3 regions of the Brevibacillus sp. WF146 genome follow, and region 1 is predicted to be linked to each of the others. Evidence: riboswitches for the same ligand, from Rfam matches in the RefSeq annotation. Region 1 holds a riboswitch; each other region holds the start of a gene.

Region 1 (10,829 bases):
AATCCGATAGAGTGACGGAGCATGGGTCTCGGTCACCTCGGCAAGCTCGCCGGCGCTTTTCGGCCCGTCCGCCAGCAAATCGGCAATTCCCAGCTTGGCGGCAACATAGATGGCCTGCTGCACCCACCCCCCGGTGATCCATTCCATGACCCGATCGGCAGACGCCGGTTGTGGCAGTGCCTTCTTTTCGTTTTGCATCCTGTCTCCCCCGCTACATGGATTTTGTCTCACTGCAAAGGGTATTCAGGATTGCACGGGGAAATTCCATTATTTTCAAAATAACAAACGCTCCCTTCCTCTTCGGAAAAGAGCGTTTGTCTCCCGGTTAAAACCGCAGCTCCGGCAGCTCATACCACTCGCCGGACATCCATTCGCTCGCCTTCCAGCGCAGCACATCGGGACGGACAAGCGAAATGATCTCCTGGAAAAAGGCGACCCGCTCGATGTCGGTCATCGGGACAAAGCGGTTGACCGCCTCCACATCCGCCTCCAGCTCGCTCATCTTGCTGACGCCGAGGATCGCGGTGGACACGGGCAGACTCCAGGTGTAGCGCAGCGCCTGTTCCGTCCACGGCGCCAGTTGGCCAAGCGCCATCACCTTCATGCCGATGACGGCGACGCCTTTTTCCACCGCCAGCGGGACGAATTCATGGGCAAAGCTGTAGATGAAGTGATCCAGCGCCGACAGGGCGACCAGCGCGCTGTCAAACGGGAAGCGGCGAATGGCTTCCGCCAGCAGGCGGGGATCGGTATGGCCGCTGATGCTCAGTTTGCGCACCAGCCCCTGCTCCCGCGCCTCGACCAGCGCTTCCAAGGCACCGCCCTTGGCAAAAATGGCTTCGAAGTCGTGCGGCTGCATCACGTTGTGCACCCGCCACTCGTCGACGTAATCGGTCTGGAGCCGCTTCAGGCTGGCTTCCAGATCGCGCCAGGCCAAATCGCGCGTCCGACCGCCGGTTTTGGTGGCGATCCACACCTTGTCGCGCAGCCCTTTCAGCCCCTTGCCCAGCCGCGTCTCCGACTGGCCGTCGCTGTAACTGGGAGCCGTATCAAAATAGTTGACGCCCAGCTCCACGGCGCGGCGAATAATGGCAATCGCCTGCTCCTCGCTGCAGCCGTGCTCGTCCACGATGCGCTGGGCGCCAAAGCCCAGCAGGGAAACCTGATGGGGGTCTCGTCCAAACGAACGGGTAATCATGCTTGGTCATCCTTTCGCAAATGCGCCCCGCGATCGCGCGCGAACCGCATCCCGACCGCAGCCGCTTGCAAGCAGCCTGGCCGGGGGCCGCGGGCGGGCCGGGCAGAGGCGCTTCGTTTTCCCAACCACGCAGAACAAGACGCCCGCAGCGGAGCGTCTTGCCTTACGTTCGTCATCAGTCGCAGTATTTGTCGTACGCGTCGGTCAACAGCTTGGAAATGGTCGCCAGGTCGTTGTTTTCGATCTGATGGCGCTCGATCATCGTCACCAGCTTGCCGTCCTTCATCAGGGCAAACGACGGAGACGACGGCGGATAGCCTTCAAAGTACTCGCGCGCCTTGGCGGTCGCCTCTTTGTCCTGGCCGGCGAAGACGGTGTAGAGATGGTCCGGCTTTTTCGGATGGTTGAGCGAGTGGGCCACGGCCGGACGGGCCAGACCCGCCGCGCAGCCGCAGACGGAGTTGACCACAATCAGCGCGGTGCCTTTCAGGTTCGGCAGGGTTTTCTCCACTTCCTCCGCCGTGCGCAGTTCGGTGAAGCCGACGCGGGTCAGCTCGTCGCGCATCGGTTGAATCACTTGATTCATGTATGCCTCGTAGGACATCATGGGGCATTCTCTCCTTTTTCCGGTACATTTGCTTTTTATTATATCCCGTGAAAGCCCACAGGAGAATGGTTCCCGACACTTTCACAGATTCGGCCGCGCCTATACTTCCATCAGGATGGTCAAAATCATCGGATTGCGGCCCGTCTTTTCATAGATAAACGGCTTGATCACTTCGTTGATCTGCGACTTCAGCTCGGACCATTCCTTGATCTTCTTGTCCAGCGCCTCCTGCAGCTTTTGGCGGACGAGCACGGTGGCCTCCTGGATCAGCGATTCCGATCCGCGCACGTAGACGAAGCCGCGGCTGACGATGTCCGGCCCGGTCAGGATCTTGAAGTTTTTCATGTCCAGGCTGACCACGACCACCATCAGGCCGTCTTCCGCCAGATGCTTGCGGTCGCGCAGCACGATGTTGCCGACGTCGCCCACGCCGCTGCCGTCGATCAGGACAATCCCGGCGGGCACTTTGCTCAGCCACGCTTTTTCCCGATTGCAGTTGAGCACGTCGCCGTTGTCCATGATGAAGATGTTGCTCTCCTCGATGCCCACCTGCTGCGCCAGTCTGGCGTGCATTTTCAGCATGCGGTACTCGCCGTGGATCGGCACGAAGTAGCGGGGGCGGATAAAGTTGAGCATCAGCTTCAGCTCTTCGCTGCTGCCGTGGCCGGACGCGTGGATGTCAAACACGTGGCTCAGCACCACGTTGGCTCCCGCCCGGTACAGCTTGTCAATCGTCCGGCTGACGTTCACCGTGTTGCCCGGGATCGGCGAAGCGGAGATGATGACCGTGTCCTCCGGATAAATCTGCACCGAGCGGTGGGACCCGGAGGCGATGCGGGTCAGTGCCGCCATCGGCTCGCCCTGGCTGCCCGTGCAGATGATCAGCACCTGGTTGTCCGCGTAGTTGTCGATGTGCTTGACGTCAATCAGCATGCCCTCCGGCATCTGGATGTAGCCCAGTTCTTGTCCGATCTGAAACACTTTTTCCATGCTGCGGCCGATGACCGCCACTTTCCGGTCGCACTCCATGGCCGCGTCCACCACCTGCTGCAGGCGGTGCACGTTCGATGCGAACGTGGCCAGGATAATCCGCCCGCGCGCCTTTTTCACCACGTCGAGAATGCCTTCGCCCACCATGCGCTCCGACATGGTAAACCCGTACCGTTCGCTGTTGGTGCTGTCCGACAGCAGCGCCAGCACGTCGCCGCTGCTGCCGATCCGTGCGATTTTGCCGAATTCCGTGGTGGGACCGACCGGCGTCATGTCAAACTTGAAGTCGCCCGTGTGAATGACCATGCCCTCCGGCGTGTGGATGACGATTCCGAACGAATCGGGAATGCTGTGGTTGGTGCGGAAAAAGGTGGCTTTCAGCTTTTTGAACGGGATCTCCGTGTCCTCCGAAATGGGGATCAGCTTCACCTCGTTCTGCATCCGGTGCTCTTCCAGCTTTGCCTTGACCAAGCCCAGGGTGAGGCGGCCGCCATAGATCGGCACCTTGATTTGCTTCAGCACGTACGGGATGGCGCCGATGTGGTCCTCGTGTCCGTGCGTCAGCAGCAGCGCCTTGATCTTGTGCTGATTCTCGATCAGATAAGTGATGTCCGGGATGACCAGGTCAATGCCGAACATCTCGTTCTCGGGGAATTTGACCCCGCAGTCGATGATGACGATCTCGTCTTCGTACTCGACACAGTACATGTTTTTGCCGATTTCGCCGAGACCGCCCATCGCGAAAATCTTTACGTCGCTCAATACTCGTTCCTCCTAATAGATTTCGTGCATGTTTTGTTGGAAACCCGACCAATGCATGCCACTTCTTATTGTATCACATCGCGGCGCCTTCGTTTCATCCAGTCTTGCCATTTTCCCGCATTCTGCTACCGTATGAGGTAAAGAAAACGGAAAAGAAGCGAGGAGAGCCCTCATGAACCGTCATCTGCCGGAAGTGGCGCAGGTGTTTCTCAAACTGGGGAGCATCGCCTTTGGCGGGCCTGCCGCCCACATCGCCATGATGAATGAAGAAATTGTACAAAAGCGAAAGTGGGTCGATCAAGAAACGTTTCTCGACCTGCTGGGGGCGTCCAATCTGATCCCCGGGCCCAACTCAACGGAATTGGCCATTCACCTGGGGTACCGGCGCGCGGGATGGCCCGGCCTGATCGTCGCCGGCGTCTGCTTCATCGCTCCCGCCATGCTGATCGTGCTGGCGTTCGCCATGCTGTACGTCCGCTTCGGCTCGCTGCCCCAACTGGCGTGGGTGCTGTACGGCATCAAACCCGTGATTCTCGCGATCGTGCTGCAGGCGCTCTGGGGACTGGCCCGCACCGCCGTCAAGGACCGCGCGACCGGGATGGTCGGCGCCGCCGCCCTGGCTGCCGCCGCTCTCGGCATGCACGAGATTCCCGTCCTGGCGCTCGCCGGACTGGCTGTCCTGCTGATCAGGCAGGGAGGCCGCCTGCAGGGGCGGATGCACGCCCTCTCCCCCGTTCTGCCGATGTGGGGGCTGTGGGCTGCGGCGAAAACGCCTGCCGCCGATGCGGCCAGTCTGGGCAAGCTGTTTGTTCTGTTTCTCAAAATCGGCTCGGTGCTGTACGGCAGCGGCTATGTACTGCTCGCCTTCCTGCAGTCGGAGTTTGTCCGCCGCTGGCCCGTGCTGACCCCGGAACAACTGCTGGACGCCGTCGCCGTGGGCCAATTTACGCCGGGTCCGGTCTTTACCACCGCCACCTTTGTCGGCTATCTGGTCGGCGGGACGCCGGGCGCCGTGCTCGCCACCATCGGGATTTTTCTCCCGGCGTTTGTCTTTGTCGCCGTGGTAAATCCGTGGGTGGACCGCCTCCGCCGCTCTCCTGTCGCCGGTTCGCTGCTTGACGGGGTAAACGTCGCCTCGCTCGCCCTGATGGCGCTGGTCTCGGCACAGTTGGGCACATCCGCCGTCACCGACTGGTTGGGCGCGCTGCTTTTGACCGTCAGCCTGTTCCTGGTGATCCGGTTCCGCATCAATTCCGCCTGGCTGGTCTTGGGGGGCGGGCTTGTCGGTCTGGCGGCGGCTTATATGTGACGGAGACAGTCAAAGCCATCCGTTTGGAAGAGACCCGCTGAACAGCCAATGTGCCGCAGGGAACCCCGTGATTCCCGAAGAGGGCCGCCCATGAAACAGATGAACCCGCCCCCGGAACCGCGAACATCAGGTCCGGCAGAGGCGGGTTTTTTTACGGAAAATGATTTCCGGCAGGGCCGGCCCGCTGCGTCATGCAAAGGCCGGGGCGGCCCCGGTTGGCTGTTTAATCAGCCAACTGCTCGATGTCTTTCAGCATGTTGTCCATATCCATGTCGGACGCCATCCCGTACATGCGGCGCATGTTGCCGTCCTTGTCGACGAGGAACATGCGGGCGGTGTGGGCAAACGAACCGTCAGGCTGTTTCAGGACGGCGATGCCGAAGTCTTTGGTCACTTTTTCCACGGTCGCTTGATCGCCGCGCAGGAAGTACCAGCCGCTCTGATCGGCGCCAAACTTGTCCGCGTACGCCTTGAGCACTTCCGGCGTGTCCCGCTCCGGGTCAAAGGTGATCGTCACAAACGCCACCTTGTCTCCAAACAGCCCTTTGGCCTTCAACTGTTCCTGCATCTTGGCCATGTTAAACGTCGTGGCCGGGCAGATGTCCGGGCAGTGGGTAAAGATGAACTCCACCAGCCGGACCTTGCCGTTGGTTTCGGACAGGGTGAATGTGGACCCGTCAATGTTGTCCAGCGTAAAGTCGTTCATCTGTTTGACGACGGGGATCTGGCTCTTCTGCCAGTACTGGTAGCCGAATACCCCGACGACGAGCAGCGCCAGCACGGCGGCCGCCACGGTAAACCAGTGGCGCTGCCAGAACGACGCCTTGCCTTCGCTCATCTTGCTCTCCTCCTCATCCTGATCGCGCTGATCCCCGACAAACGGCGATCACGCGCATCTTTCTTTCTGCAGCGCTGCGTTACGCTTCCGTTTCCCCCGGCCAGGCGAGCATGCCGCCCACCATGTTGGCCGCGTCGAAGCCCAATTCCTGCAAATATTGGGTGGCCATGTGGCTGCGGGCGCCGCTTCGGCAGACCAGCACGACCGGCGTCTCCTTGTCCAGCTCGTCGACGCGATACGGCAGAAAGCCGAGCGGAATCAGTTTGGCTTCCTTAATGTGACCGCCATTCCACTCCTCCACTTCGCGTACGTCGATGACCTGCAGCTTTTCTCCCGCAGCCAGCTTCTCCATCAGCTCCTGCGGCGTGATTTCCTTTACCCCTTGATCCGCCATGTTTACTAGCCTCCTGTATCTTCATGAACGTTGATTCCATACCGCCTCCCATCATACCATACCGGCGGCTATTTTCGAACAGGCCGTCCCTGCACGGACGCGGCGTCACAACGGGAAGAGCCCGAGCCGCAGGATCAGCGACGGGATCAGCAGGAACCGGCCGGCGATCTGCGCGATCATCAGCATGGTGCTCATGGCCGGGGCTGGAGGTTACACAGTGCATCTGTATCTTTCTCATAATCACCCCTATTATAGGGCTGCCCCGGCCGGAAAGTTGTGAACGAGAGAGGGCGAAACGGTTACGCAATTGTGACGGGGAGCGCTGCGGTTCCTGCTTCAGCCCGCCGTGTACGGATTCGTCACGGACCGCTTCTCCCCTGGCCGCCCGTTCCTTTTCCGCCAGATACCGGAGAAAATCGTCCCGCTTGAAGGCGTGCAGCACACAGGGGTGCTGCTGCCGCTGCTCCAGAGCGGCGTGCTCCTCGGGATACTCGCTTTCCACGTGGAGCGTGACGTAGGGCAGCTTCTCCTGCGCTTTTTGCGAGCGGATGTTGGTCGTCCGCGCCCCGGCGAAGACGATGTCCAGGTCCAGTTCGCCAAACGCGATGGACAAAATCGCTTCCTTGGCGAGCTGGTTGTACCCTTTCCCCCAGTACGCCCGGCCCAGCCAACTGCCGATGTGACAGCGCCGCCGCTCCCTGTCGATGAACATCAGCGTGGTGACGCCGATTAACTCCTCCTTTTCATTGAAGACGACCCGGCTGACGGCTCTCCCTGCCCGCTCCTCTTCCGTAATGTGCCGGATGAACCGCTTCGTATCCTCGACCGACTGGTCCTGCAGGCTGAGCGCGCCGCTGACGGCCGGATCGGAAACCAGCGCAAACATGCGCTCCGCATAGGCCAAATCGTGTGGACGCAAGAAAACAGCAATCATGATAATTCCCCCTGACTTACTCGGAAATTTGTATTGACCGAATCCGGCTGTCCCCCTATAATACCAGATAAGCACAATTTGCAAAATTTCCACGATTTCATCAAGAGCGGCGGAGGGACAGGCCCGATGAAGCCCGGCAACCGGCAAACAAGCCTGCTTGCATGGTGCCAATTCCTGCAGAATCCCGGATTCTGAGAGATGAAACGGCCGCTTGATCGGGAATGACCGAAGCCTTCTTTCTCTCCGGAAGAAGGCTTCGTTTGTTATCCATCCTTTATCCAGGAAAGAGGGAGAGATGCCCATGTCGGACCAACGCCAGTGGAAGCCGGAAACCATCGCTCTGCACGGAGGACAGTCGCCCGATCCGGTGACGGGAGCGCGCGCCGTGCCGATTTACCAGACGACCTCGTACGTGTTTCGCGATACGGAGCACGCCGCCAACCTGTTCGGGCTGAAAGAGACGGGCAACATCTACACGCGCATCATGAACCCGACCCAGGACGTGTTTGAACAGCGGGTCGCCCTGCTGGAAGGCGGTGTCGGGGCGCTGGCCACTTCCTCCGGGCAGGCGGCGATCGCCTTTTCCATCCTCAACATCGCCCATGCCGGCGACGAAATTGTCGCCTCCAACAGCCTGTACGGCGGCACCTACAACCTCTTCTACCACACGCTGCCGCGGCTCGGCATCACCGTTCACTTCGTCGACCAATCCAACCCGGACCATTTCCGCTCCAAAATCAACGAAAAGACAAAAGCGCTGTTCCTCGAGACGATCGGCAATCCGCGCATGGACGTGGCCGACATCGAGGCGATTGCCGCGATTGGCCACGAACACGGAATTCCGCTGATCGTGGACAACACCTTTGCCACTCCGATCCTCTGCCGTCCGTTTGACCACGGAGCGGACATCGTCGTTCACTCCACCACCAAGTTCATCGGCGGACACGGCACGGCCATCGGCGGCATCATCGTCGACTCCGGCAAGTTCGACTGGAGCAGCGGCAAGTTTCCCGGCCTGACCACGCCCGACCCGAGCTACCACGGCATCGTCTACACGGAAGCGCTCGGCCCGCTGGCGTACATCGTCAAGGCCCGCGTTCAACTGCAGCGGGATATCGGGGCCGCCGTCGCGCCGTTCAACGCCTTCCTGTTTCTGCAAGGGCTGGAAACGCTGCATCTGCGCATGGAGCGGCACAGCGAAAACGCCCTGGCCGTCGCCCGCTATCTGGAGGCACATCCCGCCGTGGAGTGGGTCAGCTACCCGGGATTGGAGAGCGATCCGCACTACCGCCTGGCGCAAAAGTACCTGCCGAAAGGAGCGGGGGCCATCCTCACCTTTGGCATTCGCGGCGGCGTCGCCGAAGGGAAGAAGCTGATCGAGTCGGTCAAGCTGTTCTCCCATCTGGCCAACGTCGGCGATTCCAAGTCGCTCATCATCCATCCGGCCAGCACGACCCACCAGCAGATGTCGGAAGCGGAACAGCTCGCCGCCGGCGTCACCCCGGGCCTGATTCGCCTCTCCGTCGGCACGGAGGCGATCGACGACATTCTCGCCGATCTGGAGCAGGCGCTGAAGCAGGCGGTGCCCCAGCAGGTCGGATAAGGAACGGGTCTGGTCCGTTGGGGCGCCCCGACGCGCCCAAAGCGGCCGGGGATGGCGAGCGTCTGCGTTCGTTTGCGTCAAACAGCGAAGCGGGAGTTCCCCTTCGCTGTTTTTCTTGTTTCCGACGCCTTTTCTTCACCCTCTGTTCCCGCGGCTTTCAAGCGCCCAGTTGCTTGACTGTGCGCCGCCGATGAAGGTCGCAAACGTTCCCCCGCCGATCAGCGGCGCGCTCGTTTCAGAGGGCCGTTTTTCCGATCAGGATAATTTTATGAAGATTTGGCAAAATCAGGCGTTCCGAGGTATAATACCTTCCATACTGGAACAACCGGGTCTCGCGCCCTATTTTCCCATAAAGGAGACGTCCTCATGACCCATCGCCCTTTGGACACATTGCTGGAAAGCGTCAACCGCGTCATCGTCGGCAAGGAGCCGCAGATCCGGCTGCTGGTGACGGCTCTTCTGGCCCGCGGCCACGTGCTCTTGGAGGACCTGCCCGGCATGGGCAAGACCGTGTTGGCCAAAACGCTCGCCCAGGCGATCGGCGGCACCTACAACCGGGTGCAGTTTACCGCCGACCTGCTGCCTTCGGACGTGGTCGGGCTGCACGTGTTCAACCAGCGGACCGGCGCGTTTGAACTTCGGCGGGGACCGGTGTTTGCCGACGTGCTTCTGGCCGACGAGATCAACCGGGCCACGCCGCGGACGCAATCCGGCCTGTTGGAATGCATGGAAGAACGGCAGGTAACCATCGAAGGGGTGACGCTTCCCCTGCCGCCGACGCTGTTGGTGATTGCCACGCAAAACCCGATCGAATCGGAGGGAACCTATCCGCTTCCGGAAGCGCAGCTCGACCGCTTCTTGTTCCGCCTGTCGCTCGGCTACGGCAGCAGGGAAGACGCCCGGGAGATCCTCCGGCGGTTCCGGACAGGCTCACCGCTGGAGCAGGTGGAGCCGGTGATCAGCGTCGACGAGATCGCCGCCATGCAGCGGGACGTGACAGCGGTACACGTCAGCCCCGCCGTGGAGGAGTACATCATCGATCTGACGGAAGCCACCCGTCGCCACCGCTCCGTGGAAACGGGCCTCAGTCCTCGCGCCATGCTCGCCCTGCTGCGCTCGGCGCAGGCGGCCGCTTACCTGGACGGGCGCACCTACGTCCTGCCTGACGATGTCAAAGCGGTGTTTCCCGCTTTGTCCGTCCACCGCATCCGCCTGTCGATGGAAGCGGAACTGCACGTGACGGAGCAGGAAGTGATCGACGACATCCTCAAAAGCGTGGCGGCACCGGTCGAAGAAGGCGTGTGATCCACACATGAGCACGAGACAGGTCTATCACGCTTTGGGGTTTCTCTGCCTCCTGTTTGCCCTCTTTTCGGGCAGCCGCTTTCTCTGGCTGTTTGGCGGCTTCTTCTTTTTCATGACGCTGGCTCACCGCTGGTGGCGGGCCAATCTGCCGCGCTGGGTTCGGCTGGAGTGGAGCGCGGACCAGAGCCGGGTGATGCCGGGAACGCCCGTCACCGTCCGTTTTTCGCTGCACAACCGCTCCTGGCTGCCGCTGCCCGGCACGGTGATCCGCGTGTCCTTTCCCGAACACGTGACGGTCGAAGGGGCGGACGACGTGACAGCGAGCAGCCAGCGCTGCACGGTTCGCTTCCGCTTCCACCTGCCGCTTAGGACAAGCGCGGAACGGACGTTTACGCTCACCCCGCACAAGCGCGGCCTGGTGTGGCTGACGGAAGCCCAGGCGGACACGCTCTCCGTGTTTGGCGAGGAGCAGGACCCGATTCCGCTGCCGCTGTCGTTTTCCCTCCTGGTCTACCCGCTGCCCTTGACGCTGCCCCCGCTGTCGGCGGCGGCAGCCGAGCCTGACGGCGGCAGCGTCTCGCGCAGACGCCTGGAGGAGGACGTCACGTTTTTGCGCGGCGTGCGCGGCTATGCGCCGGGAGACCGGCTGAAGCACATCCACTGGAAAGCCAGCGCGAAAACCGGCGCGCTGCAGACGCGGCTGTTCGAGCCGACCGCCCGCCCCACCTGGAAGGTGGTGGGACACATTCTGCCGTCCTACGAACCGCTGCTGCAGCGGCAAAATGAAACGGTGAACGAGCGGGTCATCTCCGCTCTTGCCGCCCTCTCCGTTCTCTGCCGCCGCCAATCGCTGTCCTGCGACCTGTTCCTGACGGTGAAACAGCGCGGA
Region 2 (10,829 bases), 1.2 Mb from region 1:
GGAACGCATGCAAAAAGAGAACCCGCTGCTTTTCAGCGGGTTCCCTGTCGTAAGTGTCCTCCGGGGTTTCCCCCCGGGGTATTCATTCAGATCTCTTCTCCGTCCAATTCAATGTCGCCGCTGTCGGCATCGCCGAAGAAGTCGTGCAGTTCATAATCGTCGTCGGAGATGTCAATAATAACCCCATCGATGTCCGCATCCTCGAATTCATCCCAGATATCGCTGCAGATGTTTTCCACCAGATCCTCGATGTCGCTGGTAGTAAGATCGTCGTATTCGTCCTGGTACTCGTCGAGGTCGACTTCGATCTCCACGTCAATGTCGTCCTCGTCACCGCTCAGGTAAATCGACCATTCCAGATCCTCATAATCCCCGTAGTCATCGTTCAGGTCATCTTCCAGCTCGTCGATCCGGTCATCGACGTCATCGTCATCGGCGCTCGCCAGTTCGTCCTCCGCATCCTGCAATTTCTTCTCCAGTTCGGCAATCCGGGCATCCTTTTGCGCAATTTCCGCCTGCAGGGAGGCAATCCGCGGGTCCTCCTTGTCCGTGACGCTCACGGTATACGTGTTCCCGTCCCACGCCACGTTCTTGTTAAACACACCGGCCATCATCCGCAGAGGAATGTAGGTCGTGCCGTTGATCAAAAACGGTTCGATGTCGGTGGGAACAAGCTGACCGTTATACGTCACTTTCACATTGTTGTATTTGACCTGCACGTTCTTGGTCGCGACCGCGGCATCGGAACTGGACGCCAGGACGCCTGCCAGCAGCACGGAGGACAGGACAACGGCCGACGTTTTTTTCCACATGCCAGATCCCTCCCCCTTGGTTTTTTTCAACACCATGTCTCACCCCTTCAGCCATTCCTGATTTTGGTACCGTTCCGGTACAAGCCCAGTGTACCGTTTCTTTTTTTGAATTCTCTTTGAAATCGGACATTCTTTGCGCAGACCATCACCCGCTCACCTGGCGCATTTTTCGCGTCATGCTTTCCACGGTGTGCATGATCCGGGCCAGTCCCCACGACAGGAACACGGTGCCCGCGTAGATCACCAGCAGATAGAGCAGCGTAAACCAGATGTTGGCGAAAATCCACGACAGGTCCCCCGTCAGCTTGATCAGCGCGAGGTTGCAGCAGATCATGACGGCCGAATGGGACAAATAGATGAACAGCGTGAGCCCTTTCCGGAACCGGACGGGAATGGAATCGGCCCAGCGCTCCAGGACCATCAGCAGCACGATCAGGGAAACAAACGCAACCAACACGAATCGCAGGTGAACCGCCACATAGATGGTGTCGGACAGGACAAACAGGACCGTGCTCACGACGGACAGCAGCGTACAGGCGAGCAGCAGCCCCCGATGCTTTCGCAGGAATTGCATCGTCTCATGCCGGTACCAATACAGCAGATGGCCCAGGTAAAAGGTGAAGATCCAGGCGGGAAAGAAATGGCGCGTCGTCAACCCCAGCCATCCGTGATGAAGGTAGTGAATGTACACGAATTGGAGCGCCATGAACAGCCAGATCAGGACCGTGATGTTTTGTTTGGTGATGATGTTTCGAAACAGGTAGGCAAAGACGTAGTACTGGCACAGCATGAACAGAAAGTAGAGCTGGTCGCCCGTCTTTCCCAGCAGAATATGGACAAACGCTTCTTTCGTATGCGGCCATTCGGCAAAGAGCAAATAGTGGTAAACCACTCCGGCGCTCAGGAAGGGCACGACGATATACAGCAGCTTCCCGGAAAAGTACTGCCGCGCTGTGGGCTGTTTGGTCTCAAAGGTATGGGCCGTAAAAAACCCGCTGATCATGGCCAGCAGAACGGTGCCGTACCGACTCAACTGATTCAGGGCCGTGACCCAGAAAGCACTGTCGTACTGAAGCACCAAAGCCGTGTAATGCCCCGAAAACACGAGAAAGGACGACAACAACTGCGTAAGGAAAAGCGATTTGAACAATCGCGACTCTCTTCCCATCTCCACGCTCCTTTGTATAGGGATTGCCGGTCGTGTCCCAAGCTGCCCGAGCCCTCTGCTTTTGGAAAACGGTTTTAGTATAAAATAACAAATTTTGATTCAGATTTGAAAACGGCTATCGCTGCCCGGTCTGCTCTCTGGACCAAGCAGCGATAGCCGTTTTCCCTTGTTGTGACCTTTTCACGCGCCGTACAACAGACAGCCGGCACGGATACCGGGATACCGAAACGGAATGACCCGCGCCAGTCATCGACGCGGGTGGAGATGTGTGCCGGAAGCCAATTGGCTTACGCGGTTTTCTTCAGCTTTTTGGCCGCCCAGTTGCCGAGCGATTGGATTGCCTGCACCAGGCAGATCAGAATGATGACCGTCATGATCATCACTTCGATATCCCACTGCTGATAGCCGTAGCGCAGCGCCAAATCACCCAGACCGCCCGCGCCAACCGCTCCCGCCATCGCCGTCGCCCCGATCAGGCCGATGGTCGCGATGGTCAGACACAAGACAATGCCCGGTCTGGCTTCGCGAATCATGATGCGGAAAATGATTTGCGAGCGGGAAGCGCCCATTGCCTGATACGCCTCAATCACGCCCCGGTCCACTTCGAGCAGCGCCGTTTCCATCAGGCGGGCGATATACGGCGTGGTATACACGATAAGCGGCACGATCGCGCCCTCAACCCCGATGGAGGTGCCGACGACAAACTCTGTGAACGGGATGATCGCCACCATCAAAATGATGAAGGGAAGCGAGCGAATCACGTTGATGATGACGTTGAGACTGTGATAGACCCACTTGTTGGGGGCAAGGTGATCCGGACGGGTAATGACCAGCAGCACCCCCAGCGGAATGCCCAGCAGTGTGGAGATGAACAAGGAGATCCCGACCATGATCACCGTTTCTTCAAAAGATTGATAAAACAGCGGCAGCAGTTCCACCAGTCGATCCATTATCTCCCCACCTCCTCTTGCGATACGACATCCACCCGGTACACGGACTCGCGCAGATAAGCGATTCCCTCCTGCACCGCTTTTTCTTCACCGGAAATATGCAGCAGCAGGATGCCGAGCGCGGTTCCTTTTATCGAGCTGATCGACCCGTACAGCAGGTTTGTCCTGACCGGATAGCGGGAGGCAAGCGTTCCCAGAACGGGATCGAGGGCCGCATCTCCGCGGAACGCGACGCGCAGGATGTACGCGCTGGGACCGGCGTTCTTGATTTTGGCCAGCATCTCTTTCGGGACCTGGTCATCAAAGACCGTCTTGATAAAGTTGCGCGTCGTCGGCTGCTGCGGATTGCTGAAGACATCCAATACCGTTCCCTGCTCGATGATGACCCCGTTTTCCATAATGGCCACGCGGTCGCAGATTTTTTTGATCACCTGCATCTCGTGGGTGATCAGCACAATCGTCAGGTTAAACTTTTGGTTGATGTCCAAAAGCAGGTCAAGAATCGACTCCGTGGTTTGCGGGTCAAGCGCCGAGGTCGCCTCGTCGCACAGCAGGATTTCCGGATCCATGGCAAGCGCCCGGGCTATCCCCACCCGCTGTTTCTGCCCGCCCGACAATTGGGAGGGGTAGGCGCTCGCCTTGTCTTCCAACCCTACCAGGCGCAGCAGTTCCTCCACTTTTTTTCGAATCTGCTCTTTCGGCACCCGATTCATCCTGAGAATTTCGGCGACGTTGTCAAAAACGTTGTACGACGACAGCAGGTTAAAGTGCTGAAAAATGACGCCGATCTTTTTGCGGGCGTGGCGCAGTTCCTTCTCGGACAGCTTCAGCATGTCCTGCCCGTTGACCACGACCGATCCGCTTGTCGGCTTTTCCAGCAGGTTGATCGTTCGGAGCAGGGTGCTTTTCCCTGCTCCGCTGAACCCGATCACGCCGAAAATTTCGCCTTTGTTGACGTGGAGCGTTACGCCTTTCAGTGCTTCCACCTGTTTGCTGCCAACCTTGTACGTCTTGTGAATATTCGTTAGCTGTATCATCTGCCCATGCTCCTCCCTGTTGGGACGTTTCCCTCCTTACCAAGAAGGGAGCACCGATCCGGAAAACTCTTCCTCGATGAACTTCTTGACTTCCTCCGAGCGGTAGATCTTGACCAGTTTTTGATAGACAGGGTTGTCCTTGTCCTTCTCGTTTACGGCGAGAATGTTGACGTACGGGGAGTCCGGCCCTTCGGCAAAAATCGCGTCTTTTTTCGGGTTGTACCCCGCTTCCATCGCAAAGTTGGTGTTGATGCTTGCCGCGTCCAGGCTTTTCAGCGTCCGGGCGAGCAGTGCCGCCTCCAGTTCTTTAAAGACCAGCTTTTTCGGGTTTTCGATGATGTCCTGCGGCGTTGCTTTGTTGCCGACGCCGTCTTTCAGCTTGATCAATCCCGCGGCCTGATAGAGCTGCAGGGCGCGCGCCCGGTTGGTCGGGTCGTTTTGGATGCCGACCGTGCCGCCTTCCGGGATGTCCTCCACCTTCTTGTACTTGGTGGAGTAAATCCCCATCGGGAAGGTGACGGTTTTGCCAATTTCGACAATATGAGTTTTGTGATCTTCGTTAAATTTCTCTAAAAACGGAATGGTTTGAAAGCTGTTTACGTCAATGTTTCCTTTATCCAGCGCCTGATTGGGAAGAACGTAGTCGTTGAACACGACGACTTCGATGTCCAATCCTTCTTTTTTGGCCACTTCCTTTACCTTGTTGAGGATTTGTTCGTGCGGGCCGGCGGTGACGCCCACTTTGATCGTTGTTTTTTCCCCAGCCGGTGCGGCCGAATTGTCCGACTTGTTTCCTCCGCAGGCGGAAAGCAGCGTGGCGATCACAAGCAGCATGATCAACAAGAAACGCGTTTTTTTCATGATGGTCTTCTCTCCTTTTCTCCGATGAAACGATGTATGAATGCATGATGGGAAAACAACGGCGTCGATGTGAACGCATCCTCTCCTTTCAATAAAAAAACCTCTTACAAAGAAGAGGTAAGGGCAGCAAGCCGCCTGCTGCGTAAATACCTCTCTTATCTTTCGGAATCGAACCTAGCGGAATCGATCCGTTGGATTTGGCACCACAAATGTTCGTTTAGGTTGCCGAGGCTTCACAGGGCCAGTCCCTCCACCTCTCTTCATAAGAGATCATCCTATCCAGTTGTAAGTGCAATTCCGATTTGATTAGTTGGATTATAACGTGTCCGCAGGTGTCTGTCAATGACTTTATCGTTTATTGTCGCTATGTATTGAAAATTGTCAAAACGAATCGAATCAGGTCGCAAAACGAACGAAAGAGGCGGAAAGCCGCCTCTCCTTGGTCCCCCGAGCGAGTCGCCGAAGCGATCCACGAACAGTCCTTGGCCGAATCGCTACGGTTGAAAGATCTTGTACTCCTGCATTTTGCGATAGAGCGTATTGCGGCTGATCTGAAGCATTCGGGCTGCCTTGCTGATATTCCAGCGGGCCAATCGAAGCGACTGCTCGATCGCCTCTTTTTCCAAAACCGGTAAGGAAGGAACCTTTTGTTGATGTTCCTCCTCCCGTTCTTCCGTTTCAAACTGAAGATGTTCGGGACCGATCGAATTCCCTTCCGCCAAGAAGACCGCCTGGTTTAACACGCTGTACAGCTCCCGTACGTTTCCCGGCCACGAATAGGCACGCAGCTTTGTCTGTGCTTCCGCGGAAAGTGTGATCGCAGCAGAGCCGCTCATCGTCCGGAGAAGATGTTCCGCCAGCTCAATCACATCGCTCCGCTTGCGAAGCGGCGGCAGGGTTATCTGAATTCCTTTCAATCGGTAGTAGAGGTCGGCCCGGAATCGATTCGCCTTGATCTCTTCCCGCAGGTCCTTGTTTGTTGCCGCGATGATGCGGACATCGACCGGTTTGCTTTTCACACTGCCCACCGGGGTAACCACTTTCTCCTGCAGGACGCGGAGCAGCGCCGCCTGGGCACGGAGGGACATGTCGCCGATCTCGTCCAAAAACAGCGTTCCCTGATGCGCCGCTTCGATTTTCCCGATATTCCCCTCGGCTTTCGCTCCCGTGAAGGCACCTCCCTCGTATCCGAACAGTTCGCTTTCGATGATCGTTTCCGGAATGGCGCTGCAGTTGACGGCAATAAACGGATGCCGCGCTCGCAAACTGGCGGAATGAATGGATTGGGCAAACAGTTCTTTGCCCGTTCCCGTTTCGCCCAAGAGAAGAACGGACAGATCCGTTTCCGCCACTTTTTGTGCCAGCGCCTTGGCGCTCTGCAGACTGGGACAAGAGCCCGCTATCCGCTCAAATGTGTGCAGCGGCTGTCTGGCCGCATCCTTCGTGAGCACCGCAACAGACCGCCAGATTTTGCGCGTATGGTCCACGATGGATTCGATTACGAACCCCTTTTTCTCTCGGAATTCCTTGCCCACGCAATCCTTTCCCAGTATGCGCCGTGCCGCTTGATTCGCACGAATGATGCGGTTGTCGCCGTCGAGGGTCAGAAGCGGGGTATGAAGCCGATTGGACGTGTGTTCCAGTTCCTTCAGGGTGATGAGGTGTTCGTGCTTGACCTCTTCCAGCAGAAGGCGGTTTTGCACGGATTCCGCAATGAACTGCACAAGCGAGGAGAGAAAGGGATGGAATTGGTCCCTCGTCGCACTGATGTTGATCGCCCCTGCCAGTTCACCGGCGGGCGTAAACAGGGGGGACGCGGCGCACGTGAGAAACCGGTTCTGAACAAAGAAGTGCTGTTCGCCGTGAATACGCACGGACATTTTCTCCTCCAGGGCGACTCCCATCGCGTTTGTCCCCTTCTTTTTCTCATGCCAATTCGCCCCTACGCGCAGGTGCAGCTTTTTGGCCTGGCTGTCAAAGTCGGGATCGCTTCGTGTATGGAGCACGACTCCCTGGCGATCGACCAGCAGCGCGATTTGGCCGCTTTTCCTGAGAGAGGGGGTCAACTTCTCAAACACGGCGGCCACGTGGCAAAGCAAAGCGTGATTCTCCTGCAGCAATTCGTGTACCTGTCGGTCGGGAAGGAGCTCATCCTCGACGGCATCCATCGGTGTGAATCCAAACGAATAGCATCGTTTCCACGAACGCTGTATCATTTGCTGCTCTTCCAGAGGCGTAAGAGATGACAACAGGATCACCTCCAAACAAGCAATGGGATGGTGCACACCCAGTATATCACAAAATATTTGTATATTTGCTCAATATTTGCGCAGTTTGTTGTTTCAAAGTGGAGCAGTTCACCATCCCCCTCTGCGAAAGCGCTGTCACGATCGGCGATCTGGGTCTGGCATGCCTTTTGCTTTACATGTCCTGCGCAATCCCATTCATGATAAGTAAGGAGGAATTGGCATGGCAAGCAACCGGGGAGTCGTCTACATGGGACCAGGCAAGGTAGAGGTGCAGGACATTTCGTTTCCGGATTTGGTACTGCGGGACGGGCCGGGGGTGAATCCGCTGAACGTCGGCCGCAAATGTGACCACGGCGTGATCCTGAAGGTGGTGACGACAAACATTTGCGGAAGCGACCAACACATGGTGCGCGGCCGCACCACGGCGCCCCCCGGACTCGTCCTGGGCCACGAAATTACGGGAGAGGTGATCGAGGTCGGACGCGATGTGGAATTCATCAAAAAAGGCGACCTCGTTTCCGTGCCGTTCAACATTGCCTGCGGACGTTGCCGGAACTGCAAGGAACAAAATACCCATGTCTGCCTGAACGTGAACCCGGATCGTCCCGGATCTGCCTACGGGTATGTCGACATGGGCGGCTGGGTAGGCGGTCAATCGGAATACGTCATGGTTCCCTATGCAGACTTTCAACTGCTGGCATTCCCCGACAAGGATCAGGCGATGGAAAAAATCCTCGATCTGACCATGCTGTCGGATATTTTCCCGACAGGGTACCACGGTGCCGTCAGTGCCGGCGTGCGTCCCGGCTCTACCGTCTACGTCGCCGGAGCAGGGCCGGTTGGGCTTGCCGCTGCCCATTCCGCCCAACTGTTGGGCGCATCCGTCGTCATTGTCGGCGACTTGAATCCCGCCCGGCTGGAACAGGCGAGAAGCTTTGGATGCGAAACCATCAACCTGAGTGAACACGACAACCTGGGAGAACAAATTGAACACATTCTGGGCGTTCCCGAAGTGGATTGCGCGATCGACTGCGTTGGTTTTGAAGCGCACGGTCACGGTCGCGACCATTCCGAGGCACCCGCCACCGTGCTCAACTCCATTATGGAAATTACCAGAGCCGCAGGCCGACTCGGCATCCCGGGGCTGTACGTGACGGGTGATCCTGGCGCCGTGGACGAGGAGGCCAAGGTGGGGACATTGAAAATTCGCATCGGCCTGGGCTGGGCAAAAGCCCATACCTTTGTCACCGGACAGACGCCGGTCATGAGATACCACCGCGAGTTGATGATGGCCATCCTCCATGGCAAGGCGCAGATCGCCAAAGCGGTCAATGCCACCAAAATTTCGCTGGACGAAGCCCCGAAAGCCTACAGCGACTTTGATAAAGGGGCGGCGAGAAAATACGTGATTGATCCCCATGGCTTGGTCAAGTAACGCCCTCCGCCTGCGTGAGGCTGTCCCCGGCGGGGATTCCATCGGTTGCAGGAATGGTGCGAAGGAAAGGTGGTGTGACCATGGAGCATCCACCTGCTTTATGGAGGCGGAGTCTCGCTGAGTTTGTCGGTACGGCCCTGCTGGTGCTCATCGGCCCGGGCAGTGCCGCCTTTCACGGAATCCTGTCGGCAAAGGCGAATCACCCCACCACGTTGGCCGATATCGGCGTCATCAGCCTGGCTTTTGCCATCATCGTCACCGCGATGATCTACACCTTTGGAAACGTATCCGGGTGCCACATCAATCCGGCGGTGACCATCGGATTGGCGGCGGCGGGACGCTTTTCCTGGAGGGACGTCCCCGCCTACGTGACGGCGCAGTGTGCGGGAGGAATCGCGGGCGCCCTATTGATCCTGGTCGTGCTGGGCACGGACGGAGCCGTCATCGGAAATCTCGGCGCCACCGTCCTTTCGCCGACCACCGGATACGTGCAGGGCATTGCCATCGAAGCGCTGGAGACCTTTATTCTGATGCTTGTCATAATGGGAGTGGCCGTCGATTCGCGGGCGCCCCACGGATTCGCGGGACTGGTCATCGGCCTGACGGTTGGCGGCATCATCATGATGACGGCCGGACCGACGGGTTCCTCCTTCAATCCGGCCCGAACCTTCGGCCCTTACGTGGTGGACAGTTTGGCAGGCGGAACCGTGGACTGGAGCCATTTTCCCGTCTATGTGATCGGTCCCCTGCTCGGCGCCGTCCTGGCTGCCTTCACCTATGAGGCGATTTCTGCGCCTGCGCGCGGTGCCGCTTCCGGGAGAACCACAGATACAGGCAGGTAACAGGTGAGCAGAAAAAGTCTCTGGCTTCCCCCATTGTTTATCAAAGAAGAAGGGCTGTCTCGTCGCAGACAGCCCTTTTTCCATGCTTCCATCCCACGCGAAAGGCTGCTTTTTCCGCGGGCCGCGCAGGCGTAAGGGATTGACTGCCAGCACCCTATTTTGGATCCCGGAACCGTAGGCGGAGGACAGCGGCAAGATCAACCTGCGTATGCCATCATCACTGCACCGGCCGTTTGCAGTTGAGACGGAATGGGAAGGCCACAGAAAAGGGAGGCAGACTGCGGCCTGCAGCACCAGAACCCATAAGCAATCAGACAATTTTTCCCCCTTTACAACCAAAGCCAAACATAAGGATGATTGGTCTAATAAGTGTCAGGGAGTGGAAACGGAATAGAGGTTGTTTCCTTAGTAAAAAAGCGCATGAAAGGAGGGAAACGGAATGGATGCTGTTACCTTAGTAAAAAAAGCGCAGCAGGGCGATGAAACGGCTTACCTTGCATTGTTTCAACAATACGAAGAAATGATGTACAGGATCGCTTTTGTCTATGTGAAAAATCAAGAAGATGCCCTCGATATTGTTCAAGAGGCGGCTTATCGCTCCTTCAAGTCAATCAAGACATTACGGGAACCCCGATACTTTAAAACATGGGTAACGAAAATTACCATGAGCTGTTCGATCAACTTGCTTCAGAAACGAAAGAAAGTCGTTCCATTGAAGCCGGAACAATTGGATTTTTTTCATTCAATGGATGAGGATCTTCCTCTTTCCATCACATTAAAAGATGTGCTTGAAAAATTAGATGTGAATGAAAAAAGTGTGGTCTTGCTGAGGTTTTATCAAGACTACACGTTGAAGGATATCGCTCAGATGTTAGAACTCCCCTTGGGTACAACCAAAACCATTTTGTATAGAGCCTTGGAAAAACTTCGTGGAATTTTAAGGGAGGAGGAGCGTTCATGAAAAGAAGCACCCTGAAAGAGGAAATGGAAAAAATTGAGATTCCGCCAGATCTTCATCACAGAAGTAAAATGGGTATCCAACAAGCGAAATTAGAAGAGCGACATAGCGAGAGGATCATTGGGAAGAAACGCGTATGGGGCGGAATCGTTTCGGCTGCCGTTTTGGTGTCTGCCATTATTGCTTTGAACGATTCCAGTCTGGCTTCATCTGTACGTGGATATTTCAGGGATATCGTCAACTGGAAGAACGAGGTGGTAGACACACAATATTCCCAAGCTACGGATGAAATTAAGGTCGAGGCGAATTCAGCCACTGTACAATCTGAAACGATTATTGTGCCAGTAACGGTTACCCTACAAGACATTACGAAACCGCCTTACAGTACGATAGAGGTTCTTACTTTCGGCGATTTCGAGGTTGTGGGAAGTTCAGGAGAGTCTTTGACCAACAACCAAATTACCGTCCAGGCTGCATCAGACAACCGTTATGAATTTGATATAAAAGATCGTGACAA
Region 3 (10,829 bases), 770 kb from region 1:
TACATCGACGTGTACTACTGCCACGCCTTCGACAACGACACCCCCATGGAAGAGACGCTGCGGGCGATGGACGATCTCGTCCGGCAGGGCAAGGTGCTGTATGTCGGTATCAGCAACTGGACAGCGGCGCAAATCGCCGAAGCGGTATCGATCATGGACAAATACCTGCTGCACCGGATCGTGGCGAATCAACCGCTGTACAACATGTTTGCAAGAGAGATTGAGAAGGAAATCATTCCGCTGTGCGAGCGAAACGGCATCGGACAGGTCGTCTATTCGCCGCTGGCGCAGGGCGTGCTTGCCGGCAAGTACCGAACGGTGAATGATGCGCCTGCTGTCAGCCGGGCGGCCGACAAACACGGCAATCAGACAGTGAAATCGTGGTTGAAAGAAGAGAACCTGCGCAAGGTGGAGCGTCTGCGTCCCATTGCCGAAGAACTGGGGCTTTCCTTGGCTCAGCTTGCGTTGGCCTGGACGCTGCGCCAACCGAACGTCTCCAGCGCGATCATCGGAGCGAGCGTGCCCGAGCAGGTGGAACACAACGTGAAAGCCTCCGGGGTGACGATTCCGGACGAGACGCTGGCCACAATCGACGAGATTCTGGAACAGGCATGATGCCATTACCCGGCGCCGCTGCGGAACGGGTGTGTGAAACGGGCGTTTCCGCCCAGAAGAAGCCGGTCGGCACTTGGACAAAAAAGGGACATGTCACACCTGCATAGCGGCAGCCTCACTCAGCAAGCTCCATTTCCGTGGGGCTTGCTGTTTTTATAGCCGGATCCTCTTTTCCCCTATCAAGTTCCCACCGATTTGCCGATATGGTAAACAGAGCACGTATTACTTCTGGTGCAAGCGGGAGGGACATACGATGAAAAAATGGCTGTCTGCAAGTTTGGTGCTCACCCTGCTGGCCTGTACGCCTCTGGCCGCCGTCCATGCGGAAAAACCGGTAAAAGAAGCCCAAAAAGGGAACGGTGGCGGTCAAGGGGACAAAGACGACAAGGGAAAGGGCAAAGACAAGGGAAAACCGGATAAGGACAAAAAGAACGGGAAAGAAAAGGAGAAACCGGACAAGGACAAGCCTACCGGTTCGACCGCGGAAGGCGGTTCCCCACAAGCAAAACCGGGGCGGGAAGCCCCTTCTCAAACGGAATCACCTGCTTCCCAAACGCCTTCCACGGAGTCACGCGCGGATGGAACGGCCCCGTCTTCCAAAAATGAAGCCATCCAGCAAGCTGTCAAGACCAAGAAGGAACTGATCGAACTGCGTCAGCAGTTGAAGCACGTCAAAGAGGCAACGGAAGAACTGAAAGCGAAATACGAAGAGCTGACCAAGATGCTGGAGCAGCAGTCCGAACTGAAGCAGGCGCTGGACGTTCAAAAAGAACTGCTCAACCGCTTCTATAAACCGGGCGATCAGAAACTGTTCGACAAGTTGGGCGAACTGTACGAGAAAACGGGCGACACGTCGCTGAAGACGTTTGTCAATGGAAAAGAAGTCGTGATGGACACCGCCCCGTTCGTGGAAAAGGGACGCGCTCTGGTGCCTGTGCGTGCCATCGGCGCTGCGCTGAAGGCCGAGGTGAAGTGGAACGGGGAGACCCGCACCGTCGAAGTGGTGCGCGGCGACAACAAGATCACGCTGTATCTCGATTCCGGCGAAGCGGAAGTGAATGGGGAGAAGATCAAGCTGGAGACCCCGCCGGTGATCAAAAAGGGCCGCCTCTTTTTGCCGCTCCGTTTTATTGGGGAAACGCTGAAGGCAAAAGTCGGTTATCAGCAGAAAGGGGATCTGATCATCATCGAGGATGGCAGCCTGACGGGAACCGACGATATCGACACCACACCGGAGACACCGGCAACAAGCGGAGAAGGGGAAGAAGCAGCGCCCACACCGGCAGCAGACGCGAGCGAAGCGTCAAACACATCGGAATCCGCTGCCTCGGAAACGGCACCAACCAGCGAGGCTTCCGAATCGGCCGGCTCCGGCACACAGACGGTGACGACGCCGTAAAGACAACAACCTGAGTCGAAACGAGAGGGCGAACCATACGCAGGTTTTGCCCTCTCTATTTGTTTTAGAAGGCACCATGCCCGCATCCAACGCGCTCCATTTCTTGACGGGACGAAACCGCACAGGTATTCTAACAGGGATTGCCGATCCGCGATGAAGATCGGCACGCGATCTCCGTGACCGCCAGGACGGCGCCTGAAGCCATTCGGCGAAACCGTCAAAAGCCTTGAACGGATACCAAGTTTTCGATGTTGCATTAAGGGCTCACTGTGCTATAGTGGAGTACGAACAGCATCTCTATATTCCTTTACATATAGATGTAGAGAAAAGTTGGGAGAGACGTTATGTTATCCTTTTTGAAAAACATGTTGGGGAAGACGCCGACGCCGGAAGATGTGAAACAGCAGGTGCAGGAGGAGTCGGTATTGCCGGCAGCCGATACCGGCGTGTCCGAGAAGGCACCGGAGCGGAAAGAGACGGAGTCCAAGGCGGCTGGCGTGACCACATCCCTGTCGCTGCATGAGTCGTGGGAAAAGCGGCTGAACATGCAGGAGAAATACGCGTTGTCGTTTATGGCACAGGAACTGCCGCCGCTGGAGGAGGGGAACATTTCCCTGGCCGGCATTTCGCTTGTCCCGCACGACGACGGCGTTCAGGTGACGGCTTTCCTGCGCAACGGCACCAACCGGCCCCTGCGCCTGGGAGAGATGCCGCTGGTCGTTTTGTTTGGGGATCAGCAGTTGTTTACCCGACAGACGTTTGACCTGGGAGAGCTGGGCGAAATTCCGCCGTACGCGGCCAGGCCGTGGACGTTTGTGTTTAAGCGGGAGCACTTCCTGCAGGTGAACGTCCTGCTCACCAACTGGAAGATCGCGTTTGAGCTGGCGCAGAAAAAGATGGTGCTGCCTCAGCAGTTGGAACTGGAAGAGTCGTGGATCAAGGCACTGACGGACGAGCAGAAACAGTCCCTGATCGAACTGGCCAAACGGCTGCCGCCGCTAAAGGAAGGGGAAGTCAATATCCAGAGCGTTCAGCTTCGCCGGGCGGAGGACGGTGCGCTGCACGCGATGCTCTTGATCCGCAATGGGTCGACGCAGTCACTGTCCATCGAGAAGCTGCCGCTCGCCCTTTACGACGCGGCGGGAGACAAGGTGGCGGAAGGGCTGTTTGAACTGGGCGGATTGACCGTCAACGCCAATACCAGCAAGCCGTGGATGTTTATCTACCCCAAAGAAAGCGTGTTGAAGGATGGCGCGGACTTCTCTCGGTGGAAGGTGGGCGTGCCGCAGGGGTAAGGCGGGCGTTCAATCGTCCGCGGCCATTTGACCCCGCCTGCAGAAAAGTCTTATCATAGAGAGAAGCTTCATTTGTGCTGCGGTCAGGAGAGGAGGATGCAGATGTTTTCCTTTTTTAAGAATTGGCTGAACAAGGAGCAGGGAAAAACGCGCTCCGTGGAAGAGTTGAAAAAAGACATTCAGGAAGATGCGGCTGTCGATTTTGCCGAACTGAGCGAACAGGAGGCGGAGGTTGAAGCTGGAGAGGACGTACCGGCTGCGGAGGCCCGGAACCAGAAAGTGCGGACGGACCTGTCCCTTCACCCGGCCTGGGAGCAGCAGTTGGACAACGAGAAAAAGTACACCCTCCGTTTTCTGCAGGCACAACTGCCGGATGTGCCCGCCGGAAGCATCAGCGTGACCGGATTCAGTCTGATTCCGAATCCGGAGGGACTTACTGTGGCGATGTTTGTCCGCAATGGTCTGGACCGCCCCGTGCGGTTTAAAGACATTACCCTGGCGATCTATCTGGACGACAAGCCGTTTGCTCGTCAGCGGGTTGATCTGAGCGGAATGGGATCGATTCCGCCGCGCAGCAGCCGTCCGTGGGAGGTCTTCTTTCCGGAGGGCACGTACCTGCATGAGAATTTCAGCTTCACACGCTGGAAAGTGATGATGAAGGCGCAGGCCAACCCTTACGTCTGGCCCAATCATCTCGACCTCGACCCGCAGATGGAAGCACGCATGACTGAACGGCAAAAAGACCGCCTGGAGCTCTTGATCCATTCGCTGCCGCCGATTGAGGCCGAATCCGTAGAGGCTACCGGATTTGACATCGGCTGGACGAAAAAGGGAGAACTGGTGGTGGCCGTGCTGTTCCGTAATGGCTTGCCGGTAGACTATCGCCCGGATCAATTGAAGATTACCGTTTCCGACACGGAGGGCGACTTGGTCGCAACCGGGGTGATAGACGGCAGCAGCATTCGGGTCCGTCCGGGGACCAGCCGTCCGTGGCTGTTTGTCTTCCCGGCAAATGCAGTGAAAAAGCCGAACGCCAGCCTGAAACGATGGGTGTTGGAGGTTACCTGACCGCCCCTGCATCTGCTATGTGTGATCCGCCGGTCGGGAAATGAGGAGGTTTTGTCATGAGTTGGTTGCTGGAAAACTGGTTTGGCTCCAAAGAGAGCCTGGAGCAAGTGCGCGAAGAGGTGCACAAGCACCTGCAAAAGGAGTTTTACCTGGGCGTGTCCGGGATCGACAATCCGGAGCAGTCGTCCAATCGCATCCCGTCCAAGGAAATGATCCTGAGCCTGCACGGCCCATGGGGCGATAAGCTGGAGGAGCAGGAAACGGAGTTGCTGCAGTACATCCACGACGAGCTGCCGCCTGTGGTGCGGGATGAAGTGGGGATCTTCCCGTTTTTTACCCAGGTGACGCAGGAAGGGTATCTCGTGCTTACCTTTATCCGCAATGCCACCAGCCGCAGCATGCTGTTTCAGCGGCTGCCTTTGAGACTGGTGACGCCGGATGGAAAAGTCGTCGCCCGCAAAACGTTTCATCTGCTGGAGTTTGGGCCGATCGGCGACAAGTCGAGCCGCCCGTGCGAGTTCCTGTTCCCGTGGAGCGAGTTTGACGACCTGCCGGATAAGGAAGTGCCGCTCACGCTGGAGTACAAGAAACCTGAGAAAACAGCCGAGCATCCGGAAATGCTGGGCGGAGAGCTGACCGAAGAGGAGCAGCAGCAGTATCGGGAAAAGGCGGCCGCTCTGCCGGTTGAAGAAGGCCTGGTGGACCTGCAGGTGCTGGACATTACGGAGGGAACCAACAACGGCCTGAAGGTGGTCGTGCTGTTCCGCAACGGGCTGAACAAGCGCCTGGAGTTTACGGAAGTGCCGATTATCGTGCACGACAAGGCAGGAGATGCGGTAGCCCGCGTTCACTACACGCTGGAAAACTTGAAAGTGGAAGCCAAGGGCAGTCGGATCTGGGCGTTTGAAATCCCGGCGACGTCGATCAAGAAAGAAGGCGTGAAAGCCGCCGATTGTACCGCTTTCATCCCCAAGGCCAAACAGCAGAAAAAAGAGCAGGCTGCTTCCGAAACCTCGCAGCCGAAGGGCTTTTTGCAATAACGGAACGTTTCAGGGAGACCCCCTTTTGCCGCGGCGGAAGGGGGTTCTGCCGTTTGCCGGGAATGTCGTCAGCGTTCCAAGAATTGGATTGACAGGGTTGCGTTTCGTCCATTTATTCCGCTATGCTAGATAGATAGAATGAAGAGAGAAGGGCATGTGACCCGCCACTACCTGCATTCCTTGTGTTTCGCCGGCATGCGGAAACAGGGGAGGAAGGACTGTCATTTTCATGAGGAGAGTTATCATATTGGGGCTTGTGGTCGCCATCGGACTGACAGCCGCTTTCGCGAACGTCAGAGCCGCTGCAGCGGCCGGAATTACATCGGACCGGTACATAAACAACCAGACCCACCTGAAGCAGATCAAGGCGGACCAGGCGTGGAAAACGGTGAACAGCAACAATTCCATCATCATCGCCGTCTTGGATACAGGGGTGGATGCCAACCATCCCGATTTGAAAGGGAATGTGCTGCCGGGGATCAACCTGGTGAATCCGGGCAAGTCTCCCTATGACGACAGCGCAAACGGACACGGCACGGCGGTGGCAGGCATCATCGCGGCCAGGGGAAACAACGGCATCGGGGTGTCCGGGGTGCTGTGGAACGCCCGCATCCTGCCGATCAAGGTGCTGGACAAATACGGCCAGCAGGACAGTATTGACGTGGTCGCCAAGGGGATACACATGGCGCTGGATCGGGGGGCCAAGGTGATCCTCATGTCGGTCAGCAGCATGTCGTACTCCAAAGCCTTGACGGAGGCGGTCCAACGGGCGGAAGCGAGCGGAGCGGTGCTGGTGGCGGCCAGCGGCAACGAGAGCGACCGGGTCGCCTATCCGGCTGCTTATCCGACCGTCATCGCCGTCGGGGCGGTCAAAAGCAACAACGAACCGCTGTACGAGTCCAATTCGGGGCCGGAGTTGAATCTGGTGGCACCCGGCATGAACGTGTACACCACCAAGCCCGGAGGCAAATACGGCACGTTGAGCGGCACATCGGCCGCCGCTCCCCAGGTGGCCGGGGCCGCTGCGCTTGTGCTGGCACGCCATCCCGGCATGTCGCCGTTCGATGTGCGGCAGCTCCTGTACCAGACCGCCACCGATCTCGGCGAGCGCGGCTGGGACCGGCGAACGGGCTACGGCCTGCTCAATGTCTACCGGGCCGTCCGAACCAATCCCTCGACGGATTTTCACGAGCCGAACAACAGCATGGGACAAGCCAGTCCGTTTCCCATCGAGTCGCAGATTCGCGGCCGGCTCAACCCGTCCGACACGATTGACTGGTACAAGATGGATATTCCCTACGACGGAAAAGTGACGTTGAGGGGTTCTGTCACCACATCGATATCGTCCCCCATGGCCGCCACGTTTTATTCGGAGAATCGCACGCCGGTCACGTATTACATCGGCAACGGCGATACCCTGACGGTTCCGGCCAAGGCCGGACGGATGCTGATCAAACTGGAGCGAAGCGGCGGGGTCAACGCGTTTACCTACGTGCTGACCAGTTCGTTTGCGATCAACCCGGACCGCTACGAACGAAACAACAACATGGATACGGCGCGTCCGCTGGTCGGGAATCAGATCAGCGTGACCGGCAATTTTCACGAAGAAGGCGACCAGGACTGGTTTTCCTACTACGTGCGCGAGTATGGCCGGCTGAACATTACCGTTACCCCTGACACCAAGCGGATGGATCTGAACATGCGCATCGGCAAACAGGGGCAGGGATGGGAAGAGTACGACACCGGGGACCGGGACGACCCGACCGAGCGGGCACAAAAAGAGGTGTCGCCGGGCAAGTACTACATCCGGATCAGCGAGTACTGGCGCAATCAGGTAAACGGGGAATACCGGCTGGATTTGACCTACACGCCGGTTCGCAAGGACATCAACGAACCCAACGATACGTATCGCCAGGCGTCTCATCTGGCCAACGGCACGCTGATGACGGGCACCTTGCCGACCCATACCGACTCGGACTGGTTCCAATTTACCGTCGATTCGGAATCCTACGTCAGCGTTCGCGCGCCGTTTGTCCCTGTGTCCAGGGGGATGCGCATCGAGATCTACGGGTCCCAAACGTTCAATTATGCGCTGGCCGCTACCGACCAGGTGGCCCAGTTGTCCGATCAGGGCAAGGAAGTCATCGGATTGAAGCTCAAGCCCGGCAGGTACTACATCCGATTGAGCAGCGCGGTTTCGTTCAAATACGACGCCTACCGCCTCACGCTGCACAAGGAAAAGCTGGTGGACGGCTACCGCGACATCGCCGGTCACTGGGCCCGCTCCGACATCGCCCGGCTGACCCGAAAAGGGGTCGTCAAGGGCTTTGAAAACGCCACGTTCCAGCCCAACCAGCAGGTGACGCGGGCACAGTTTGCCACCATGCTGATCCAGGCCATGCGGGCCAAAGGGCTGCCGGTGGGGTCGTACACGGGCCGCAATCCGTTCGGCGACCTGTCCAGCTCCCATTGGGCGTACCAGTCGCTCTTGAAGGCTTATCAACTGGGTATTTTGCAGGGGTACCCCAACCGGACGATCAAGCCGAACCAGCCCATCTCCCGGGCGGAGATGGCCCAGATGGCAGCCCGCGCCCAGAACCTGCTCTTGTACAAGCACAGCAGGTCTTCGTACCGTGACGTACCGACCAGCCACTGGGCGTCTCCGGCCATTGAGGCGCTCACCTCCAGAGGCTGGCTGAAGGGATACGGGAATCTCTTCAAGCCGCAGGGACGCGCGACCCGGGCCGAGGTGGTCGTCCTGTTGGCCAGGGTCTATCAATTGTGATCTTCAGAAAAGGAGAGGACATCGAGATGAACAAAGCGACAAAAGGATTGCTTGCAGCCGCGGTAGTCGGCACGGCCATTTTTGCTTCCCAGGCGATGGCTGACGGCGGAAGCGCCGGCGTGCCGGGTTCCGCAGACGACCCGGTCGTGACGAAGAGCTACGTCGATCAGCAGATCCAACGAGCGCTGGGCAGTGGAGGCGGCAGCGGGACCAGCGGATTGACCGTGGTGGAGCTGTATCCGGGCCAGACGCTGTACGGCTTTGAAGGGACGGAATTCATCGTCCGCACCGGACAGGTGCAGGCTGTCGCCGGCGACAAGGGAGATGGTCTGACCGACATTACGGAGGGGGCGGATCTCCGTGCCGGTGCACCGGTTTCCCACAACCACCTGCTCCTGATCGCCCGCTCCGACAACCGCGGATTGCGGCTGGACCCGAACTACGGCGGCGTGGCCTACATCATGGTGCGCGGCAAATACGAAATCCGCTAAGTGCATATTGACACCGAAGAGAAAAACCAGTATCCTATTATCCGTAATGGATACTCTTATCCAGAGCAGGCGGAGGGACTGGCCCTATGAAGCCCGGCAACCGACTTGAGCGGTGCTAACCAGCAGAACGGATATCTGTTCTGGCCGATAAGAGGTAAGGAACGCATCAAAACAAGCACCTTTTCCTCAAACGGAAAAGGTTTTTTTTTGCATGTGCCTTCGTCTGATAAGAACCTGTTTCGGCTACCACACTATTTGTATGAGTCCAAAGGAGGTCGTACACATGGCATTGCAAAAAGGTCGTCGTCTGTTCACTTCTGAATCTGTCACCGAAGGTCATCCGGATAAGATTTGTGACCAAATTTCCGACGCCATTCTGGATGCGATCCTGGCAAAGGATCCGAACGCCCGCGTGGCTTGCGAAACGTCCGTAACCACCGGTCTCGTGCTCGTGGCGGGTGAAATCACCACCAACACCTATGTGGACATTCAAAAGCTGGTGCGCGACACGATCCGCGAAATCGGCTATGACCGCGCCAAATTCGGCTTTGACGCAGACACGTGCGGCGTCATCACCGCGATCGGCGAGCAGTCTGCCGACATCGCCCTGGGTGTGGACCAGGCCCTGGAAGCGCGCGAAGGCAAGATGACCGACGAGGAAATCGAAGCGATCGGCGCCGGCGACCAAGGGTTGATGTTCGGGTTTGCCTGCAACGAAACGCCTGAACTGATGCCGCTGCCGATCAGCATGGCGCACAAGCTGGCCCGCCGCCTGACCGAAGTGCGCAAAAACGGCACGCTCAGCTATCTGCGTCCGGACGGCAAAACGCAGGTGACCGTGGAATACGAAGGCGACAAGCCGGTGCGCATCGACACCATTGTCATCTCCACCCAACACGCGCCGGAAGCGACGCTGGAACAAATCAAGAAAGACCTGATGGAACACGTCATCAAGCCGGTCGTTCCCGCTGAACTGCTGGATGACGAGACCAAGTACTTCATCAACCCGACCGGCCGTTTCGTGATCGGCGGTCCGCAGGGCGACGCCGGTTTGACCGGACGCAAAATCATCGTGGACACTTACGGCGGCTACGCTCGTCACGGCGGCGGCGCGTTCTCCGGCAAAGACCCGACAAAGGTGGACCGCTCCGGCGCATACGCAGCGCGCTACGTGGCGAAGAACATCGTCGCGGCCGGCCTGGCGGACAAGTGCGAAGTGCAGGTAGCGTACGCCATCGGTGTGGCACAGCCTGTGTCCATCAGCGTGGATACGTTCGGCACCGGCAAGATCGCCGAGGAGGAGCTGGTGAAGCTCGTCCGCAAGCACTTCGACCTGCGCCCGGCAGGGATCATCAAGCAGCTTGACCTGCGTCGTCCGATCTACAAGCAAACCGCGGCATACGGTCACTTTGGGCGTAACGACCTGAATGTGCCGTGGGAGAAGACAGACAAGGCGGAAGCGCTGAAACAGGACGCTGCCAATCTGTTGAAATAACAACCGAGTAGGGAGAGCCTAGTGCACGCACTAGGCTTTTTTTCTTGGATAGGAATGGTAATCCAGTCATAAAGGAATCCGTTCACCGGTGTCGAATCACTATGTAGGCTGTAAGGAGGGATTTTGTTGCCGAAAAGGTGGCCCTTCTTCCTTGTCATTCTGGTGTCGTTCGGTCTGGTCGTGACTGCCGGACTGCTCGGGGGTGTGTATCTTCCAAATAAGAACATGCCAAAAGTGCAACATTTTCCCCCGGTTCCTACGTCTATAAGCACAAGCGGGGAGGAAGCCGCTGCAGCGCGGGAACGAACGGCCGAAAAGGACGAAGCCGTCGTACCCAGGCAGTGGTATCGAAATCGGGTGGTGGTGCTGACCTACCACCATGTGTCGAACCAATTGAACCAACGCTATGTGATTGACCCGGACCAATTTGCCCGGCATATGGCGTTTTTGCGCGAGAATGACCTGCATCCGATTTCGCTGTCGGAGTTTTTGCGTTTTGTCGACACCGGCGTGCTGTCCACCGACAACGCCGTGCTGATTACGTTTGACGATGGATACGAGAGTTACTACACGCATGCGTTTCCCGTGCTGCGCCGGTACCAGTTTCCATCCGTCAATTTTGCCATAGCAGGTCGGCTGCG

Evidence for each region. A riboswitch is a leader RNA that binds a small molecule or an ion and turns the genes downstream of it on or off. The one in region 1 is predicted to bind S-adenosylmethionine.
Region 2: it holds a riboswitch for S-adenosylmethionine, as region 1 does, so the genes downstream of both, A6764_RS05160 (MetQ/NlpA family ABC transporter substrate-binding protein) here and A6764_RS21495 (homocysteine synthase) in region 1, are expected to answer to the same signal.
Region 3: it holds a riboswitch for S-adenosylmethionine, as region 1 does, so the genes downstream of both, metK (methionine adenosyltransferase) here and A6764_RS21495 (homocysteine synthase) in region 1, are expected to answer to the same signal.

Annotation. Positions count from the first base shown of each region.
Region 1 is NZ_CP109943.1:4,317,564-4,328,392, forward strand. Features, by position in the region: gene A6764_RS21455 (methyltransferase) at 1-198, opposite strand, end outside; gene A6764_RS21460 (aldo/keto reductase) at 326-1,198, opposite strand; gene A6764_RS21465 (BrxA/BrxB family bacilliredoxin) at 1,374-1,805, opposite strand; gene rnjA (ribonuclease J1) at 1,905-3,557, opposite strand; gene chrA (chromate efflux transporter) at 3,730-4,866, shown strand; gene A6764_RS21480 (SCO family protein) at 5,090-5,704, opposite strand; gene A6764_RS21485 (rhodanese-like domain-containing protein) at 5,784-6,098, opposite strand; partial or broken gene A6764_RS21490 (GNAT family N-acetyltransferase) at 6,457-7,032, opposite strand; SAM riboswitch class I at 7,127-7,237, shown strand; gene A6764_RS21495 (homocysteine synthase) at 7,334-8,635, shown strand; gene A6764_RS21500 (AAA family ATPase) at 9,002-9,940, shown strand; gene A6764_RS21505 (DUF58 domain-containing protein) at 9,948-10,829, shown strand, end outside.
Region 2 is NZ_CP109943.1:1,054,280-1,065,108, reverse strand. Features, by position in the region: gene A6764_RS05180 (stalk domain-containing protein) at 87-812, opposite strand; gene A6764_RS05175 (acyltransferase family protein) at 958-1,980, opposite strand; gene A6764_RS05170 (methionine ABC transporter permease) at 2,268-2,930, opposite strand; gene A6764_RS05165 (methionine ABC transporter ATP-binding protein) at 2,930-3,967, opposite strand; gene A6764_RS05160 (MetQ/NlpA family ABC transporter substrate-binding protein) at 4,004-4,828, opposite strand; SAM riboswitch class I at 4,981-5,097, opposite strand; gene A6764_RS05155 (sigma-54-dependent Fis family transcriptional regulator) at 5,323-7,044, opposite strand; gene fdhA (formaldehyde dehydrogenase, glutathione-independent) at 7,298-8,512, shown strand; gene A6764_RS05145 (MIP/aquaporin family protein) at 8,593-9,354, shown strand; gene A6764_RS05140 (sigma-70 family RNA polymerase sigma factor) at 9,794-10,315, shown strand; gene A6764_RS05135 (hypothetical protein) at 10,312-10,829, shown strand, end outside.
Region 3 is NZ_CP109943.1:620,007-630,835, forward strand. Features, by position in the region: gene A6764_RS03085 (aldo/keto reductase family protein) at 1-615, shown strand, start outside; gene A6764_RS03090 (copper amine oxidase N-terminal domain-containing protein) at 869-2,014, shown strand; gene A6764_RS03095 (accessory Sec system S-layer assembly protein) at 2,359-3,309, shown strand; gene A6764_RS03100 (SLAP domain-containing protein) at 3,412-4,377, shown strand; gene A6764_RS03105 (SLAP domain-containing protein) at 4,434-5,417, shown strand; gene A6764_RS03110 (S8 family peptidase) at 5,647-8,202, shown strand; gene A6764_RS03115 (hypothetical protein) at 8,229-8,693, shown strand; SAM riboswitch class I at 8,747-8,847, shown strand; gene metK (methionine adenosyltransferase) at 8,977-10,188, shown strand; gene A6764_RS03125 (polysaccharide deacetylase family protein) at 10,315-10,829, shown strand, end outside.